DNA from 2 places in the Aeribacillus sp. SP014 genome. Region 2 is predicted to be linked to the other one. Evidence: a T-box and tRNA genes for the amino acid it is inferred to sense, from the RefSeq annotation. Region 2 holds a T-box; the other holds one or more tRNA genes.
What was found. A T-box is a leader RNA that pairs with one kind of tRNA and senses whether it is charged. The one in region 2 lies ahead of glyQ (glycine--tRNA ligase subunit alpha), so its partner is inferred to be a tRNA-Gly.
Positions count from the first base shown of each region.

Region 1: it has a tRNA-Gly gene. The T-box ahead of glyQ (glycine--tRNA ligase subunit alpha) is inferred to sense a tRNA for this amino acid. The anticodon was not compared.

Region 1 covers NZ_JBSRXI010000001.1:192,552-202,380, forward strand. The annotation lists partial or broken gene glmS (glutamine--fructose-6-phosphate transaminase (isomerizing)) at 1-1,042, opposite strand, end outside; gene glmM (phosphoglucosamine mutase) at 1,639-2,985, opposite strand; gene ACVIJU_RS00955 (CdaR family protein) at 3,015-4,373, opposite strand; gene cdaA (diadenylate cyclase CdaA) at 4,366-5,184, opposite strand; gene ACVIJU_RS00965 (anti-sigma factor family protein) at 5,341-5,943, opposite strand; gene sigW (RNA polymerase sigma factor SigW) at 5,958-6,521, opposite strand; gene ACVIJU_RS00975 (MerR family transcriptional regulator) at 6,829-7,614, shown strand; gene ACVIJU_RS00980 (tautomerase family protein) at 7,692-7,910, opposite strand; tRNA gene ACVIJU_RS00985 (tRNA-Gly) at 8,430-8,501, opposite strand; tRNA gene ACVIJU_RS00990 (tRNA-Lys) at 8,507-8,582, opposite strand; tRNA gene ACVIJU_RS00995 (tRNA-Gln) at 8,938-9,012, opposite strand; tRNA gene ACVIJU_RS01000 (tRNA-Tyr) at 9,121-9,205, opposite strand; tRNA gene ACVIJU_RS01005 (tRNA-Thr) at 9,218-9,290, opposite strand; tRNA gene ACVIJU_RS01010 (tRNA-Val) at 9,386-9,461, opposite strand; tRNA gene ACVIJU_RS01015 (tRNA-Glu) at 9,463-9,537, opposite strand; tRNA gene ACVIJU_RS01020 (tRNA-Thr) at 9,626-9,698, opposite strand; tRNA gene ACVIJU_RS01025 (tRNA-Asn) at 9,700-9,774, opposite strand.
Region 2 covers NZ_JBSRXI010000001.1:2,864,041-2,873,869, reverse strand. The annotation lists gene ACVIJU_RS14050 (HD family phosphohydrolase) at 1-736, shown strand, start outside; gene ybeY (rRNA maturation RNase YbeY) at 733-1,209, shown strand; gene ACVIJU_RS14040 (diacylglycerol kinase family protein) at 1,212-1,571, shown strand; gene ACVIJU_RS14035 (cytidine deaminase) at 1,670-2,068, shown strand; gene era (GTPase Era) at 2,061-2,966, shown strand; gene ACVIJU_RS14025 (YqzL family protein) at 3,079-3,219, shown strand; gene recO (DNA repair protein RecO) at 3,250-4,002, shown strand; T-box leader at 4,119-4,292, shown strand; gene glyQ (glycine--tRNA ligase subunit alpha) at 4,362-5,252, shown strand; gene glyS (glycine--tRNA ligase subunit beta) at 5,245-7,308, shown strand; gene ACVIJU_RS14005 (helix-turn-helix transcriptional regulator) at 7,434-8,072, shown strand; gene ACVIJU_RS14000 (pyruvate, water dikinase regulatory protein) at 8,088-8,897, shown strand; gene ACVIJU_RS13995 (YaiI/YqxD family protein) at 9,158-9,646, shown strand; gene dnaG (DNA primase) at 9,671-9,829, shown strand, end outside.

The sequences.
Region 1 (9,829 bases), 2.7 Mb from region 2:
CGCTTTGTGAAATGAAAATAAACAGCGGATTATTTGATAAAAGCGGCATATTGTATGAAAATTCACTGGCAACGTGCACTTCTGTCGGTACTTTTGCCCATTTTTCGATTAATTGCTTTCCTACAAGCCCTGCGTGATAGCTCGTTCCGCACGCTATAATATAAATGCGGTCCGCTTCATGAACAGCTTGAACAATTTCTTGATCAATTTTTAATTGATCGTGTTCGTCTTGATATTTTTGAATAATTTTACGTATAACAAGCGGTTGTTCATCAATTTCTTTCAACATGTAGTGAGGGTATGTTCCTTTTTCAATGTCGCTTGCATCAAGTTCAGCAGTATATGGAGCGCGTTCTATTACGTCCCCGTTTAAATTTTTGATTGTCACTTGATCACGAGTGACAATAACGATTTCTTTATCCATTAATTCGACAAATTGATTTGTTACTTGCAGCATTGCCATGGCGTCTGAAGCAACAACATTAAAGTCTCCGCCAAGTCCCACAAGAAGAGGGCTTTTGTTTTTCGCAACATAGATCACGTCTCGGTTATTTTCATCTAATAGAGCGATCGCATAAGATCCCTTCAACAAGGATAATGTTTGGCGAAATGCTTCTTCGACACTTAAACCTTTGTTGACAAATTGTTCAATTGTTTGAACAATAACTTCCGTATCCGTTTCACTTTTTAATTCAACATTTTGTAAATACTCACGCTTTACTTGCAAATAGTTTTCAATGACACCGTTATGCACAAGTGTAAAGCGTTTGGATGCACTTTGGTGAGGATGCGCATTTTCTTTGCTAGGCGCTCCATGAGTAGCCCACCGTGTGTGGCCAATTCCGATGGAAGCTGAAACATTTGCGTCCACACCTTCACGAAGCTCCGCAATGCGTCCTTTTTCTTTAAATACATATGTTCCTTCTCCGTTTAATACTGCAATACCTGCAGAGTCGTAGCCTCTGTATTCTAATTTTTCCAAACCGCGCAATAAAATTTCCTTGCAGTCTTGTTGTCCGATATATCCTACAATTCCGCACATAGTCTTAGTTTCCTCCCCATTTAAAGGGGACAAAAGAAGCCTGAACAACTGGGGACAGATCTCTTTCCAGCCATCAAAGCTTCTCTGTCCCCTCACACATGTTTTGTAAAATGTATCCCGTTATGTCACAGTCTTTTTGTGCAAAGAGTCGCCTCTTTGTTTTAAGACGTGACTTTACGGCTGTACGGGAAGGCAACCGGGAGGCATCCGCCGAAACTTCGATAAACCTCCTCCTCGTCAACTAAGCAGATGTCCGCTCCTGCTTAGTCCAGGCGCTTTACAATAAAAAATTTTCTAACTGCCCACCTTTCTATTCTAGAATGTGCTAAAACAATTTATATATTACAATATGGAAAAGCAGTTCGTCAATTCATTTCTGTCTTTCCATATTGTATTATATGATTTCAAGCGTTTTCTCGATACAATGAATATTCAATAAAGAAAGGGAGCTTGCCTCCCCACAACCTCCTGAAAGTAGCCGGCATCCGCCAGCTACTTTCAGATAAAAATCGAAAAATAAAAGCAAGTGGAGAAAAACGCATTGTTTTTCTCCACTTATTTATTTTAGAGACTTACCGGACAGCCCCGTCTCTTCATCATTCAACGCCCATTTCCGCTTTGATAACTTCCACAATTTTTTTCACGTACCTCTGGCATTCATCTTCCGTCGGCGCTTCGGCCATTACACGAACGAGCGGTTCTGTTCCGGAAGGACGTACGAGAATTCTTCCATTTCCGTTCATTTCTTTTTCTACTTCTTCTATAACAGCTTTTACTTTTTCATTTTCCATGACAGCCTGCTTGTCCTGCACCTTTACATTGATCAAAAGCTGCGGGAATTTTTTCATTTCACTCGCAAGTTCAGAGAGCTTTTTGCCTTTTGTCTTCATTATGTTGACAAGCTGAATCGCTGTTAAAAGACCGTCACCCGTCGTATTGTAGTCAAGAAAAATAATATGTCCGGATTGCTCTCCACCTAAATTGTAGTTGTTTTTCTTCATCGCTTCGACAACATAGCGATCGCCGACAGCGGTTTGAACGCTTTTTAGTCCATTTGCCTCCAAAGCTTTATAAAAGCCTAGGTTGCTCATAACTGTCGATACAACAGTGTCCCCGTTCAGCATTCCCTGCTCTTTTAAATATTTGGCGCAAATAAACATAATTTGATCCCCATCAACAATTTTTCCGTTCTCATCAATGGCAATCAAACGGTCCCCATCACCGTCAAACGCTAAACCTATATCTGCTTCTTTTTCTTTCACAAATTCCGCTAACGTTTCTGGATGAGTAGACCCAACCCCATCGTTAATATTCAGACCATTTGGAGATGCACCGATTGTCGAAACATCTGCATCCAAGTCGGCAAAAAGATGTGTAGCTAGTGATGATGTGGCTCCGTGCGCACAGTCCAAAGCGATATGTAAACCAGTGAACTCTTCGTCAACCGTCTGTTTTAAATATTGCAAGTATTTTTGTACGCCTTCAAAATAATCGCTCACTTGCCCCAGATCAGAGCCGGTCGGTCTAGGAAGGTTATCTTCTTCTTGATCGAGCAGCGCTTCAATTTCTTCTTCTTGTTCATCGGAAAGCTTAAAACCATCAGGGCCAAAAAATTTTATTCCGTTATCTTGAACAGGATTATGCGAAGCGGAGATCATGATGCCTGCTTCGGCTCCTAATGCCTTTGTCAAATAAGCAACACCTGGTGTGCTAATGACTCCAAGCCTCATTACCTCGGCGCCAATGGAAAGAAGCCCGGCAACTAAAGCACCCTCAAGCATATGACCTGAAATGCGGGTATCCCGACCAATCAACACTTTTGGTCTATTTTTATCTTTTGTTAACACGTACCCGCCAAAGCGTCCTATTTTAAACGCTAATTCAGGAGTGAGTTCACTGTTGGCAACTCCTCTTACTCCGTCTGTACCGAAATATTTTCCCATGAATCATCGCTCCTTTTAAAAAATATCACTTAATTTGAAGCTTCTTCAGCAGACTTTTTCTGTTCAGATGGTTCAACTGAATCGTTATTTTCTTCTATTTGATTTCTTCTTTCATTATCTGCTTCTTCCAACGAGTTTTCTTTATTGGATAAGCGAATCTTCACTTTTTCACTCGATAAAACTGTCGAGAGGTTGTAACGGTTTTTGGCCTCCACATTTACTTCATGTTCTCCTTCATCTAACCCTGCAACATTCACATACAATTCGATATCAGATTCTTTTACGTTTTTCAAAACACTGTCTTTTCCTCGCAAAACAACATCCAGCTTTCCTGTATCCGGATCAATAAATTCAATTTCCTGATCGTTTCCTAAACCGATGACTTTGATCGGCACCTGTTTAAACGTCTTTTCTTCTCGTTTTTCAATATCTATTTTAATTTGAACTTTATTCGGGACTACGTTTGTCACTCCATCCGGAGCCGGAACATCAGCTTCAACTGTCGCATTTTCTTTGATTTTGCTTAAGTCGACAGATACATCATCAATAGACTCTATTTGCTCTAGCACATCCTTTGGACCATAAATTGTCACTTGGCTAGGGATCGATTGAATCGATGATATGCTCAGTCCATCAGAAAGCTTTCCTGTTGTTTTGATTTTTAAGGGTACAGATTTCGATTTCGTTGGGCTTTCTACCGGCACTGTTACGGTAACCGCTGACGGTTCGATTGTAACAGGCAGGATGTTCCCATTTGCATCGTATACTGCCACTTTTGACTTCTGTACAACTGTTCCATCAGCACCTTCCAAACTTACTGTTGCTTTCACAACAGCTACAGCATCAATATGCTCTTTTGCGCCTGTAATTTTTACACTGTCCGGTTTAACAATCGGACGCTCCGCAATGTAGCCTTCCTTCATTTTGTTTTTATTAATAACATCCACTTCAACCGGAAAATTTTCAGATACCTTTTCATGAATACCTACTGTAATGACAGCCGGATCAATGTCAACCTCCAATTGGTCAGACAAGTTTTTATGTTTCAAACGGACACTGTGCGTGCCAACGGATAAATCCGTTAAATCTGCAAAAATTTCAAAGTCCTTGACTTGTTTTGTCGTAGTGACAATACTTTTGGGCCCTTCAATCGTAACGGTGACGGTTTGGGGAATACCGGTGACAACAAATGCACGGTCGTCATAGTATACGTTTACGGGCACATCTGTAATTGTAGCTGTTTCGGTTGTGGATGGCGACCGAAATATATTGTATTTTTCTTCATTATTCGAAGCAGGCGATTCTATATTCACTGAAGCATATAGCATGAGCGCTAGCAACAATGCAATGATGCGCATAAACCAGTTGCTATTCATTAATTTATCCATTCTTTTTCACCCTCCATTGCCAGCGGCTAGAGGAAGCAGCTTTCGTACGGTTAAACTCAGCCAAGAGCATCTCCTTTAACGTTTCTGGAGTTAAATGTCTATGCAGCTCACCATCCTTGGCAATCGATATACCGCCTGTTTCTTCAGAAACAATGATAGTTATACTATCGGTTACTTCACTAATTCCCACTGCAGCGCGATGGCGTGTGCCCAGCTCCTTCGATATAAACGGGCTTTCGGAAAGCGGCAAATAACAGGCAGCAGCGGACACTTGATCTTTTTGTATAATAACTGCACCATCATGTAAAGGGGTATTGGGGATAAAAATATTAATTAATAGTTCAGCAGAAATATGGGCATTTAGCGGTATACCGGTCTCAACATAATCCTCCATTCCTATTTTTCGTTCAATCGAAATGAGAGCACCGATTCTCCTTTTCGCCATATACTCAACAGCTTTTGCTATTGCTTCGGTCATGTTTGTTTGCCCATCATCTTCCTGGCTAGCTGCCCTTGCAAATAGACGCCCCCTTCCTAATTGCTCAAGGGCTCTGCGAAACTCCGGCTGGAAAATAATGATGATAGCCAAAAAACCCCAAATCAACACTTGGTCCATTAACCATTGCAAAGTATTCAAGCCTAAATATTGGCTTAACACTCTAACGATAATGATTACGATAATTCCTTTTAAAAGCTGAACAGCTTTCGTTCCACGAATCACCATAATCAATTTATAGATAACGAACCAAACGAGGAGAATATCAATGACATCTATGAGGTAATGCAAAAGAGAAAAATCCCCTAAGGTCATATTGTTTTCCTCCAATAGTTCATCAAATCGCGATTGATCTATTCTAATCAAACTTCTAGGTTTGAAAATCTCTCTAATCAAAATTCCACTTTATTATATCATAACTTTTCCTAAATGCACTTAAACATAAAAATAGACCATCCTACTAAAGATGGCCTATTGTTTAAAAACCTCTGACAGAGTCGATTTTACTTCATACCACAGCCACTCAAACAATTCGTTTATTTCCTCAACCTCTCCGGTAACTTGACCGGCAGAAGCCAAATATTGGTCTCCGTTAATCACCGTTACATTTCCTTCAACTTTTCCTTCTATTTTAATATCACCGTTTTTAACAGTAATATCACCTTTCACCGTTTCTCCTTCAGGCACAATAACAGTACGGTTGTCAACAACCAAATTATCATACTTTGTTACGCTGAATTGGCTTTCTTCATAAGAAGCAAATAAACTTCCAGTCATTAGAATAACAAATAGTGCAGCGGCTGAAAAGAAAGGATGATTTCGGAACCAGCGTCTAGTTGAGACCGTACGCTTTTCTTTCGGCAATTTTTCTAACACCTTTTGCGTAAAATCTGCCGGTGCTTCAACATGTGAGATACTCTTGACAAACGCTACAGCTTTTTCCAATTCTTGATAATGTGCCTTGCAATCCTCACAAGATTGCAAGTGTTTTTTTAACTCACGGCCTTCATCCTCATGCAAATCCCCGTCCAAATACTTATGGATCATCTCCACTACATGCTTAGGACATTTCATCTTACTCACCCCAATCACAAATGCCTTAATTGTTTGCGTAAAGCCTCCCGTCCCCGGTGTATTCTTGTTTTAACTGTTCCGACTGGAAGTTCCAATATCTCTGCGATTTCTTGCAAGGATAGCTCCTCAATATATCTCAATACGATGACTGATCGATATTTATCCGGCAGTTTTAAAATTTCCTTTTGAATCGTTTCTTGCAGTTCAATTGCTTCAACTTCTTTTTCAGGCATTGCAATATCAGATGATACTTGGGAGTACATTGTTAAGCCATCAGTCCCCGCAACTTCTGCATCTAAATAATAGTCCGGTTTCTTTTTCCGAATACGATCAATCGATAAATTGGTTGCAATCCGATAAATCCATGTAGAAAATTTTTTGTTCATATCAAATGAATGGATGTTCATATACACTCTTATAAATGCTTCCTGTGCTATGTCCTCAGCTTCATGGACGTTTCCCAGCATTCGATAACAAAGTTGAAAAATTTTATCTTTATATAATTCAACAACTTCTGCAAATGCATTTTGGTCGCCTTTTTTAATTTGTTTGATCTTTTTATTTATAAATTCTTCCATTTTTCTACCTCCGCAGTTGCGGGTACATCATGATACGAATTCGTTCCCCAAAGGTTTCATTTTTTTTTATAAATCTATTCTAGCAAATTTTAGGAATTTATGTTTTCATCTGCAAGAAAAATTTTTTCCTTTTGTAGCAAAAACCTTTCACATTCCCATTTCTGGGCTTTTTATAAAGAAACGTCCAACTTGTCATAATGAAAAATGACATTACAAATTTTTTTCAGAGGGGTTGCACCTCACGCCGCGTTAGGTATTATGATCACAATAGGTTTATAAAGATAAGTGTTTTGGGGGCGATGTTAAAATGAAGGAAGAGACTTACTTTACGATTGGCGAATTTTCTAAAAAGACGGGAACAACAATCCGAACATTGCATTATTATGATCAAATTGGACTGCTCAAACCGAAAAAAAATCCTCGTTCTGGACACCGATTATACTCTGCTCATGATGTATTGACACTTCAAAAAATAGTCAGTCTTAAATTTTTAGGATACAGTTTAGAACAAATCAAAGAGTTAATTAATGAAACCAACTTTGATTTAAACTTAAAAGAAACTTTACAGTTCCAAAAAGAAGCGCTTGAAGAACGAAAGGAACATATTGAAGAAGTGCTCAAAGCCATTAAACGAATTCTCACGATTTTAGAAGAAGAAAAAGAAGTGGATAGCAATGTTTTAATGAGTCTTATTCAGAGCATACAAACAGAAAAAGAACAGCGCAAATGGATAGAACATTATACGTCAAAAGAAGTAGCTGAAAAGCTTTTTGATCAGCCTGAAGAGGTAATGATCTCCCTTGACAAAGAATACATCCAATTATCCCAAGAAACAAAAAGATTGGCAGGAAGACCTGTCGATGATCCTGAGGTAGAAGCGTTAGTCGAAAAATATATGAAAACAATATTAGAATTTATCGGAAAAGAATTAATTAGTGCTATCGGGAATTTAGATGAAGCTGAAATTAAAACTATTGAAAATAAATTGGCATCTCCATTTACACAGGAGGAAGAGGAGTGGCTTCAGCAAGTGATGGAACATTATGCGATGAAAGCTGGGCTTCTCCAAGATGAAAATATTGACCGACTTTAGCAAATAAAAAAACTTCACCTCCCCTTTTCCAATTGGGGAGGTCATTTTTTATCTTTGAATTAGAGGATGATGGATATTCATTCAGCTCCCATTTTCCCGAAACCTTCCTCAAATTTTATCGAGTGAAGTGTTCCGCCGGAAGCCCAATTATCTCTTTCATATTCATCGAAAACTACTGTAACCCATTCTTCTTTCACGTTTAGTATTTGCGCTGCTGCTTTTGTTATTGCCTCAGTAAACTGCTGTTTCTGTTCTGCGGTTCTTCCTTTAGCCAGCTTTACGTTGATAAAAGGCATCGAATCACAACTCCTTTAAGCCGTTTGAATTTATAAATGGTGTCGAAATTTATTCGTCCTCATCCGGATCTGTGCTATTTCAAAAAATGAAACAAGACAGAAGTTTGTCGATATACTTCGTCACAACACCCGTAAAAACCTTTGCTGGGCAGTCATTGTATGCAAAATGTTTTACACAAATCATTCTTTACAGCAACAATCTTCTGGAAAAGAGACTAATTTTTAAAATCAACAAAAAAATCATTTAGGTCATGGTTCCATTTCGGAACAACCGCATTACCAATCCTAAAAGGAAAAATACAATTCGCCTTCAATGGTATATCCAAATTTAAAAGGCTGTTATGGGACTAAAAAGGCGAATGCTCCTGCATATAGTCTATTACATTATTTTGAGATTCAAAAGCGAGGATTAGATATAATCGAAGGGATTAGTAACATTTCAAATAAAAAATCCTGACAATTTCTTGTCAGGAATTAAGTTCATCTTATTTTATAAAGTTTTCCCCGTTGAATTTAAAAAGCGGAAGACGGGACTCGAACCCGCGACCCCCACCTTGGCAAGGTGGTGTTCTACCACTGAACTACTTCCGCACAAATGGTGAGCCATGGAGGATTCGAACCTCCGACCCTCTGATTAAAAGTCAGATGCTCTACCGACTGAGCTAATGGCTCATAAAAAAATTTTTTCTTCTAATCCATTTTTAATTTGTCAGATGTCCCTTCCTCTTCCTGATCTTTCGAGGATGTTAGATGCGTCGGGACAACTCGTCGCCTATTCGATGAAGCCTTGCTCGTTGCTCTACCGACTGAGCTAATGGCTCGTAAAAAAATTTTTTTCTTCTAATCCATTTTAAAATTTGCCAGATGTCTCTTCCTCTTCCTGATTTTTCGAGGATGCTGGATGCGTCGGGACAACTCGCTCTTATTCGACGAGGCTTCGCCCTTTGTAAAATCTAGTTAAATCTTACTTTCTATCTAACATTTTTACAAAAAAAAGAACAGACATGAACTGTCTTTTTATAATAAATGGCTGGGCTAGCTGGATTCGAACCAGCGCATCACGGAGTCAAAGTCCGTTGCCTTACCGCTTGGCTATAGCCCAATATCACCATTCATCTCTTGACTAATTATATTGTACCAATAAAAAAATCACTTTATACAACAATTTGTTGTTTAATGTGATTTCAATGTTTCATAACATTCTTCGGCATGGTGGAGGGGGACGGATTCGAACCGCCGAACCCTAAGGGAGCGGATTTACAGTCCGCCGCGTTTAGCCACTTCGCTACCCCTCCGATTATTAAAAATGCCGGCGAGAGGAATCGAACCCCCAACCTACTGATTACAAGTCAGTTGCTCTACCAATTGAGCTACACCGGCGCAATAAATACTTTAAATCACACTCAGTTTTTACCTTTGTTTAAATTGTTATGCCAAACTCATTAAACTTGCTTAAGAAAAGCTTGTTTAGTACATGGTGGAGGATGACGGGATCGAACCGCCGACCCCTTGCTTGTAAGGCAAGTGCTCTCCCAGCTGAGCTAATCCTCCATGGTGACCCGTACGGGATTCGAACCCGTGTTACCGCCGTGAAAGGGCGGTGTCTTAACCACTTGACCAACGGGCCATTTCATTTTCATAACTTAATGACAACCGACATTTGACATTTTAGCACATGGCATAGATAGAAATCAAGAAAAGATTTGCTTTTGAAAAGCTTCCAACCGGGCTCGAACCGGTGACCTCTTCCTTACCATGGAAGTGCTCTACCAACTGAGCTATGGAAGCATGGCTCCGCAGGCAGGATTCGAACCTGCGACCGTTCGGTTAACAGCCGAATGCTCTACCACTGAGCTACTGCGGAATATTTTAATAAACCATATTTTGGTTCACATACAGCTCAATCAGTATATCAAAAT
Region 2 (9,829 bases):
TTTTGGCATTTTATCGACGATGAAGCTGATTGAACTGTCGAATCCGAATCATCCTTTATTAAGGAAAATATTAACGGAGGCGCCTGGTACTTATCATCACAGTGTAATGGTGGCCAATCTAGCCGAGGCTGCTTGCGAAGCGATCGGTGCGAATGGATTGTTGGCAAGGGTTGGAAGCTACTATCACGATATCGGCAAGACGAAACGGCCGCGCTATTTTATTGAAAACCAAATGAACATGGAAAATCCGCATGATAAATTGTCCCCTCAGCTAAGCAAAAACATTATTATTGCTCATGCTGAAGAGGGAGCAGAAATGTTAAGGAAGCATAAAATGCCGAAAGAATTTATCGATATTGCTCTGCAGCATCATGGAACATCGCTTTTAAAATTTTTCTACCATAAAGCCCAAGAAAATAGTGATCAGCCTATTTTGGAAAGTGAGTTTAGATATCCGGGTCCGAAGCCGCAAACGCGGGAGATTGCCGTTATTTGTATCGCTGACAGTGTAGAAGCAGCTGTTCGTTCAATGAAAAATCCGATGCCCGAAAAAATTGAAAAGCTTGTTCGTTCCATCATAAAAGATAAACTTCAAGACGGGCAATTCGATGAATGTGATATAACGTTTAAAGAGCTTGAAACGGTGGCAAAAATATTGTGTGAAACATTGAAGGGGATTTTTCATTCAAGAATTGAATATCCGGAATTTCATGAAAAGAAGGTGAAGAAAACATGACATTATCCATTGACATTTTCGACCAGACGGAAACACTCTCTTCTGAGGAAATAGAAACGATCGAAAATTTGCTGCAATTTGCTGCTTTAGAAGAACGTGTTCCCAAAGATTCGGAAGTATCTGTAACCTTTGTTACTAATAAAGACATTCAAGAGATCAATCGGGATTACCGGGGAAAAGATCAGCCGACTGATGTGATTTCATTTGCGCTTGAAGAAACAGGAGAAGATGAAGTGGAGATCCAAGGTGCTGATCTCCCCCCTCATTTAGGGGATATCATTATCTCAATAGAAAAAGCGAAAGAGCAAGCAGAAGAATACGGCCACTCATTTATGAGAGAGCTCGGATTTTTATCTGTTCACGGCTTTTTGCATTTATTAGGTTATGATCATATGACAAAAGAAGAAGAAGAAAAAATGTTTTCAAGGCAAAAGGAAATTTTAGAGAAATTTGGATTGAAAAGAACAGGATAAACATGAAGACTTTGTTGAAAAGTTTTTGTTTTGCCGTACAAGGAATAGCTGCAGCCTTCCAATCCGAGCGGAACTTTAGAATTCATGTGACAGCTGCGATCATCGTGATCGCAGCCGGATTATTTTTCAACATTAGCTTAATTGAATGGATTGTCATTCTCCTATTAATTGGCGGAATGTTAGCTTTAGAGCTGGTCAATACTGCCATTGAACGAATCGCTGATGCTGTGTCGAAAGAATTTCATCCTCTGCTTAAAACTGCAAAAGATGCAGCTGCAGGAGCAGTATTGGTTTATGCAGCCGTTTCGGTTGTCATCGGATTCATCATTTTTGCCCCCAAAATAATTGAAGTTTTTTCGTGAAAAATGTAGAATTTTCTGAAAAAATAAACGTGAAATTAAATGAAAAATGATGTAAAATAATGAGTATAAGCTGCAACGTAAACGAAAGGAAGGAAGCTATGGACTCCCATCAACTGATTGAAGAAGCAAAAAGAGCAAGAGAATTTGCTTATGCACCTTACTCTCGATTTAAAGTAGGTGCAGCACTTCTGACAAAGGATGGAAAAGTATACAAAGGATGCAATATTGAAAACGCAGCTTATTCCATGTGCAATTGTGCCGAGCGCACTGCTATATATAAAGCGGTTTCAGAAGGTGAAAATGAATTCGCAGCTATTGCCATAGTTGCGGATACAAAGCGCCCTGTATCGCCATGCGGCGCTTGCAGGCAAGTCATAGCAGAGCTCTGTCCTAAAAATATGAAGGTGATTTTGGCGAATCTTAACGGAGACTATAACGAGCTAACAGTTGAACAACTATTACCAGAAGCATTTACATCGGAGGATTTACATGAATAAGACAAAATTTAAATCAGGATTTGTATCAATCATCGGCCGTCCGAATGTCGGCAAATCGACTTTTATTAACCGTGTAATCGGTCAAAAAATTGCGATTATGAGCGATAAACCTCAAACAACGAGAAACAAAATACAAGGGGTTTATACGACGGAAAACTCACAAATTATTTTTATCGACACTCCCGGTATTCATAAACCAAAGCATAAATTGGGCGATTTTATGATGAAAGTCGCTCAAAATACGCTCAAAGAAGTGGATCTAATTCTGTTTATGATTAATGCTGAAGAAGGATTAGGCCGCGGTGATGAATATATCATGGAACGATTGAAGGAAACCGATACTCCTGTATTTTTAGTTGTCAATAAAATCGATCGGGTTCATCCTGATGATTTATTGCCGCTTATTGACCAATACAGGGAAAAGTTCGAGTTTCAGGAAATTGTTCCAATTTCTGCCCTGCAAGGAAACAACATTGAAACGTTGCTAGGGCAAATTGAAGCGTATTTGCCGGAAGGTCCGCAATATTATCCTAGTGATCAGGTGACAGATCACCCGGAACGTTTTATCATTTCTGAACTAGTTCGCGAAAAAGTATTGCATTTGACAAGAGAAGAGATCCCGCATTCTGTCGCAGTTGTTGTTGATTCTATTGAAAAAAGAGAAAACCATGCAGTATATATAGCTGCAACAATTGTTGTGGAACGCAACTCTCAAAAAGGTATTATCATTGGGAAGCAAGGAAGAATGTTGAAAGAAATTGGGAAAAGGGCAAGGGTTGACATTGAAAACTTGCTCGGATCAAAAGTCTTTTTAGAGCTGTGGGTCAAAGTGCAAAAAGATTGGAGAAATCGCCTGTCGCAATTGCGAGATTTTGGATTTAGGGAAGACGAATATTAATTGACTTGAAGGAAGTTAGAAATATTTTCAAAACATGAAAATGAGTCAAAAAGGCTATGATAACAATGAATTGGATATAGCTTAGGAACAACGACAGAAAGGTGGGGACAATATGTTAGATTTTACCTGGAAAGTATTCACGTTTACAGGTAATATTGACACATATCTCCTTTTTAAAGAGCTTGAAAAGGAGCGCACGAAAGATTGTCAAATGAAGGAAGAAGAGCGGACTGAGGTTGATCTCCCTGTTTAGTAGTGCTGTATCCAATAGGATGGTGGAGAAATGCTTGTAAAGACGGAAGGAATTGTCATTCGTACAACGGAATATGGTGAGACCAATAAAGTTGTTACAATATATACAAGGGAGTTTGGGAAAGTTGGTGTAATGGCACGGGGCGCAAATAAACCGAACAGCCGCCTCGCAGCTGTTACCCAACTTTTTACGTATGGAAATTTTTTGTATCATCAATCTTCTGGATTGGGCAATTTAAGCCAAGGAGAAATCATTTCCGCTTTTAGAGAGATTAAGGAAAATATTTTTTTGACTGCATATGCTTCATATATTGTAGAGCTCCTTGATAAAGGAACAGATGAAAAAGACAGAAACCCTTTTTTGTTTGAGCTCTTATTTCAAACACTTCATCTGCTGAATGAAGAAAAGGATGCGGAAATTTTGACCAATATATTTGAAATAAAGATGCTCAACGTTCTCGGTTTATATCCCGAATTAAACAAATGTGCAGTAAGCGGCGAAACAAACGGACCGTTTCATTTTTCATTAAAAGAAAACGGATTGATTTGCAGCCGCTGTTTTGAAAAAGATCCTTATAGGCTCAATATTTCTCAGAAGACAGTGAAGCTGTTGCGGCTGTTTTATTCTATTGACTTAAACCGCATTGGTCAAATATCCGTCTCTGCTGAAACAAAAAAAGAACTGAGATTTGTTCTTGATCAATATTATCAGGAATATGCAGGTTTATCGCTGAAATCGAAAAAATTTTTAAATCAGCTTGACAGTTTAAAAGAAATGTTGTAAACCATATACATGGATGTGAAACCTTTCAAATGAAGGATTTATCCCCCCTCATGCTGTTAGAAAAAGCGATTTAATGTCATGTAATGAGCGGAAATGATACATGTCAAATTGAATAATAAAATGCGATGAAGGAAAAGAGTACCTGCAATCTTCATAGAAAGCGACCTTAGGATGGTGCGAGCTAAGGTATGAGGATGCAGGGAACGGCGTTCCAGAGCAATAACGGTTTACGAGAGGCTGAAACGTTTTTCAGCAAATAGGGTGGAACCGCGGGTCATCCCGTCCCTATGCAACTTTGTTGCATTAGGGACGGTTTTTATTTTGTTCGAACATAACTTAATTGTGGAGGTGCATGATGAATGAACATTCAAGAAATGATTTTGACGCTGCAAAAGCATTGGGCCGATCATGGATGTATTTTGATGCAGGCATATGATGTAGAAAAAGGTGCCGGAACCATGAGCCCATACACATTTCTTCGCTCCATCGGGCCAGAACCGTGGAATGTTGCTTACGTAGAGCCGTCAAGAAGACCTGCTGACGGAAGGTATGGGGAAAATCCGAACCGCCTTTATCAACACCATCAATTCCAAGTCATTATGAAGCCGTCTCCGAAAAACATACAAGAAATTTATTTAGATTCATTAAAGGCTCTTGGAATTGATCCGCTTGAACATGACATCCGCTTTGTGGAAGATAACTGGGAAAATCCTTCTCTCGGCTGCGCAGGGCTTGGCTGGGAAGTTTGGCTTGACGGAATGGAAATTACTCAATTCACGTATTTTCAGCAGGTCGGAGGACTGGAATGCAAACCGATTTCTGTTGAAATTACTTATGGAATAGAGCGTTTGGCGTCTTATATTCAAGAAAAAGAAAATGTATTTGACCTTGAATGGACAAACGGATTTACATACCGGGACATTTTTTATCAGCCTGAATATGAGAATTCCAAGTATACGTTCGAAACTTCCGATACAAACATGCTATTTGAACTGTTTAATACGTACGAAAAAGAAGCGCACAGACAGATGGAATTAGGTCTCGTTCATCCAGCGTACGACTACGTTTTAAAATGCTCGCACACATTTAATTTGCTTGACGCAAAAGGAGCTATTTCTGTTACAGAACGAACCGGATATATTGGCAGAGTGAGAAAGCTGGCAAGAAAAGTTGCCAAAACGTTTTATGAAGAACGGGAAAAACTCGGTTTTCCAATGCTGAAAAACAAGGGGGCCGAAAATCATGAATAAACGGGATTTACTTATCGAAATCGGGCTTGAAGAAATGCCTGCCGGCGTCATCCTGTCTTCGATTGATCAGCTGGCTGACAAAGTAGGAGCTTGGCTGGATGAACATCGCATTTCTTACGCCAAAATAAAAAAATATTCAACTCCTAGACGTCTTGCCGTCCTTGTAGAGGATGTAAATGAAAAACAGGAAGATTTGCTTGGCGAAGCAAAAGGACCGGCAAAAAAGATTGCGGTTGATGAGAATGGAAATTGGACAAAAGCAGCGTTAGGCTTTGCACGGAGCCAAGGAGCTTCCACAAACGACATATCCTTTAAAGAAGTAAACGGTGTTGAGTACGCTTTTGTTCAAACATTTCAAAAAGGGAAAGAAACGAAAGAACTGCTCCCAGGGTTAGAAGAGATTATTCAAACCATCCATTTTCCGAAAAATATGCGTTGGGGAAATTGGAATCTTCGCTATATCCGTCCGATCCAATGGTTAGTTGTCTTATTTGGACAAGACATCATTCCGTTTTCCATTACCGATGTTCCGACAGGAAATGTTACGTATGGCCATCGCTTTTTAGGAACGAAAGCGGAAATTTCCACTCCACGCGATTATGAAAATACTTTGTTGAACCAGTTTGTTGTCGCCGATTATGAAAAACGAAAACAAATGATCATTCAACAGCTGGAGGAACTGGAAAGAAAGGAAAACTGGATCATCCCTGTTGATGAAGATTTGCTCGAGGAAGTTACAAACTTGGTGGAATATCCGACCGCCCTGTACGGTTCATTCGAAGACCAGTTTTTAACATTGCCTGAAGAAGTGTTAGTGACGACGATGAAGGAGCATCAGCGATATTTTCCTGTCAAAAATAAAGATGGAAAGCTGCTTCCGTTTTTTGTTACCGTAAAAAACGGGAATGATCAAAACATTGAAACGATTGCCAAGGGGAATGAAAAGGTCCTTCGGGCAAGACTTTCCGATGCAAATTTCTTTTACGAAGAAGACAAAAAGCTTGCCATCGATACCGCACTGGAGAAGCTTGAAAAAATTGTTTTTCATGAAGAACTGGGTTCCATCGGTGACAAGGTTCGCCGAATTGTAAAATTATCAGAAAAGCTTAGCGAAAAGCTTGAATGCTCCAATGAGGAGAAAGCTTATATTAAACGGACTGCTTCCATTTGCAAATTTGACATTGTTACGCAAATGGTTTATGAATTTCCAGAGCTTCAAGGAATTATGGGAGAAAAATACGCTCTTTTAAAGGGTGAACAGGAAGAGGTTGCAAAAGGAATAAATGAGCATTATATGCCGCGGCATGCTTCCGACAAGACGCCTGAAACGTTGAGCGGAGCCATTGTAGGGCTTGCGGACAAGCTGGATACAATTGCAGGATTTTTTTCGATCGGTTTGATTCCAACTGGCTCACAAGATCCGTATGCATTAAGAAGACAAGCAAGCGGCATTGTTCAAATTCTTCGAGCAAAACAATGGCGGCTTGAATTGGAGGAATTGTTCGACCTTGCTATAAATGTATATGGTTTAGAAAATAAAGACAATTTGAGAAAAGAATTGCTGTCGTTCTTCCAAATGAGAGTCAAATTTGCGCTTCATGAAGAAAATGTCCGCCATGATATAATTGAATCGGTATTACAATCCAATTACCATGAAGTTAATGCATATTTCGAGCGGGCTGCCGTTCTGTCAGAAGAAAGCCAAAAGGGTGACTTTAAAGAAGTAATTGAATCGCTGTCTCGTGTTGTCAACATCTCGTCTAAGGGCCAAGAGGGCAATATTAAAGAAGAGCTGTTCGAGAAGGAAGAAGAAAAAACATTGTATCAAGCGTATTTACGGCTTGAAGAAAATTTTGTAAAATTGCAAAAAGAGGGTAATTTTAAAGAAGCATTTTTGGAAATGAAAGCTTTAAAGCCGGTGATTGATCGTTATTTTGATAATATTATGGTAATGGCAGAGGATGAGTCGGTTAAACAAAACAGGCTGTCCCAAATGGTACAATTAACAAAAATAATCACATCTTTTGCCAAAGTGAATGAAATTATCGTAAAATAAATGCAAATGGACGATTATCCCGAGGATAATCGTCTTTCCTTTCGCCGTAATGAGCAATAGAAAACCTTTTCAAAATATTGAAATCATATATAATATTTTTATAATGCAGCCTCTTTTTCAAGGTGGTGAGGACAATAGAGCTTAATAAACGGCAAGAACAAATATTGCAAATCGTTAAGGAGCATGGGCCAATTACAGGTGAACATATTGCAGATCGTTTAAACTTGACAAGAGCTACGCTAAGACCTGATTTAGCAATTTTAACAATGGCTGGATACCTTGACGCAAGGCCGCGAGTCGGCTATTTTTATACAGGGAAATCAGGCGCCAATTTGCTTGCAGAGAAATTAAAAAAGCTCCAAGTAAAAGATTTTCAGTCGATCCCAGTCGTTGTCAACGATAATGTTTCTGTTTATGATGCAATTTGTACAATGTTTTTGGAAGATGTCGGGACATTATTTGTGGTAGATAATCAATCGTTGCTAGTGGGAGTGCTGTCGAGAAAAGATCTCCTCCGGGCAAGCATCGGCAAACAGGAATTAACCCAAATCCCCGTCAATATTATTATGACTAGAATGCCAAATATAACCGTATGCAAAAAGGAAGATCTTATTATTGATGTAGCAAGGATTTTAATTGAAAAGCAAATCGATGCACTGCCCGTTGTAAAAGAAGTGGACGGCGGTTTTGAAGTGATAGGAAGAATTACGAAAACAAACATTACAAAAATATTGGTAAGATTAGTTGATGACGATATTATGTAAGAATGGGGGATCCGAATGAATAATCGTACGATCTATATTGTTTCAGACTCAGTCGGGGAAACGGCAGATCTCGTTGTAAAAGCAGCTATCAGTCAATTTAACGGCTCTCAATATGAAACGAATGTGAAAAGGGTGCCTTATGTGGAGGATGCAAATACAATCAAAGAAGTTGTCGCATTGGCGAAAATGGATAATGCGATCATTTGCTTCACAATCGTTGTCCCCGAACTTAGGAATCTTCTTATTCAAGAAGCGGAAAAAGAAGGTGTGATCTACCACGATATCATTGGTCCTTTAATTGATAAAATGGAAACGTCATATGGAATAAAAGCGAAGTATGAGCCCGGAAGAGTTCGGAAGCTTGATGAAGACTATTTCAAAAAAGTAGAAGCAATTGAGTTTGCTGTTAAATATGATGACGGCCGCGATCCGAGAGGAATTTTGAAAGCCGATATTGTTTTGATCGGTGTATCGCGGACTTCCAAAACGCCTTTGTCGCAATATTTGGCGCTAAAACGATTAAAAGTAGCTAATGTTCCTATTGTTCCAGAAGTAGAACCCCCTGAAGAACTTTTTAAAGTTTCCAAAGAGAAATGCGTCGGTCTAAAAATCAGTCCGGAAAAGCTGAATTATATCCGAAAGGAAAGATTAAAGCAACTCGGGCTTAATGATCAGGCTATATATGCCAATATAGACAGAATTAAAGAAGAATTAGCTTATTTTGAAAAAATTGTTCAAAAAATCGGCTGTCCAGTTATAGATGTATCGAACAAAGCAGTTGAAGAAACAGCCAATCATATCCAAAATTTATTCTTAAAAAAATAACATGTGATAAAACCTGCTTATTCCGATCTTAAGAATATAGTAGGTTTTTTTCATGGTGAAAGATAAAATGATGGAATAATGCAGTGTATTGTATTATAATAAAAAATTGTGATAAAATTATGCTTTTTAGGTTTAGACTAAAAAAAATACGAATAAACTATTTACAGGAAGATGTCAAGGGGGTTGGAGAAAGAAAATTCGACAAATCGCTTTTTGTAAAAAGTTTAAATTGCTGGCAGGATTCTTTGAGGTGATGAAGAATAGAGAAATATGATGGGAAAAATATCACTATTTTTGTCGATGCTGATGCATGCCCCGTCAAAGAAGAAATTGCATCAGTCGCAAAAAAATATAAAGTCCCGGTTTGTTTCATTGCATCATATGCTCATGTAGGTAAAAAGGATGACGGGAATAGCTGGGTATTTGTCGATCAAGAAAAGGAATCTGTCGACTTATACATTTTTAACAACTCAAAAAAACATGACATCATCATTACACAAGATATCGGACTAGCCGGTATGCTGCTTAAGAAATGCACACATGTTCTCTCTCCAAGAGGAATGCTGTTTACAGAAGATACAATCGACTCTGTTCTCCATCTCCGGTATATTTCGGCAAGGGAAAGAAGAAACGGCAATTATATCAAAGGGCCAAAAAAATTCCAAGATAAAGATCGTCATCATTTTATCACAGCACTTGAAAAAATATTGTCGAATTATGCAGGAAATTTTAAAATTCATATTGAATAAATTTTAAGGCACGGAGTTGTTCATATGGGGAAAATGCTTCCCGAGGAATTTATAGAAAAAGTACAACATGCTGTTGATATAGTAGATGTTGTGAGTGAATATGTTCAATTAAAGAAGCAGGGTCGAAACTTTTTTGGACTATGTCCTTTTCACGGCGAAAATACACCTTCATTTTCTGTTTCA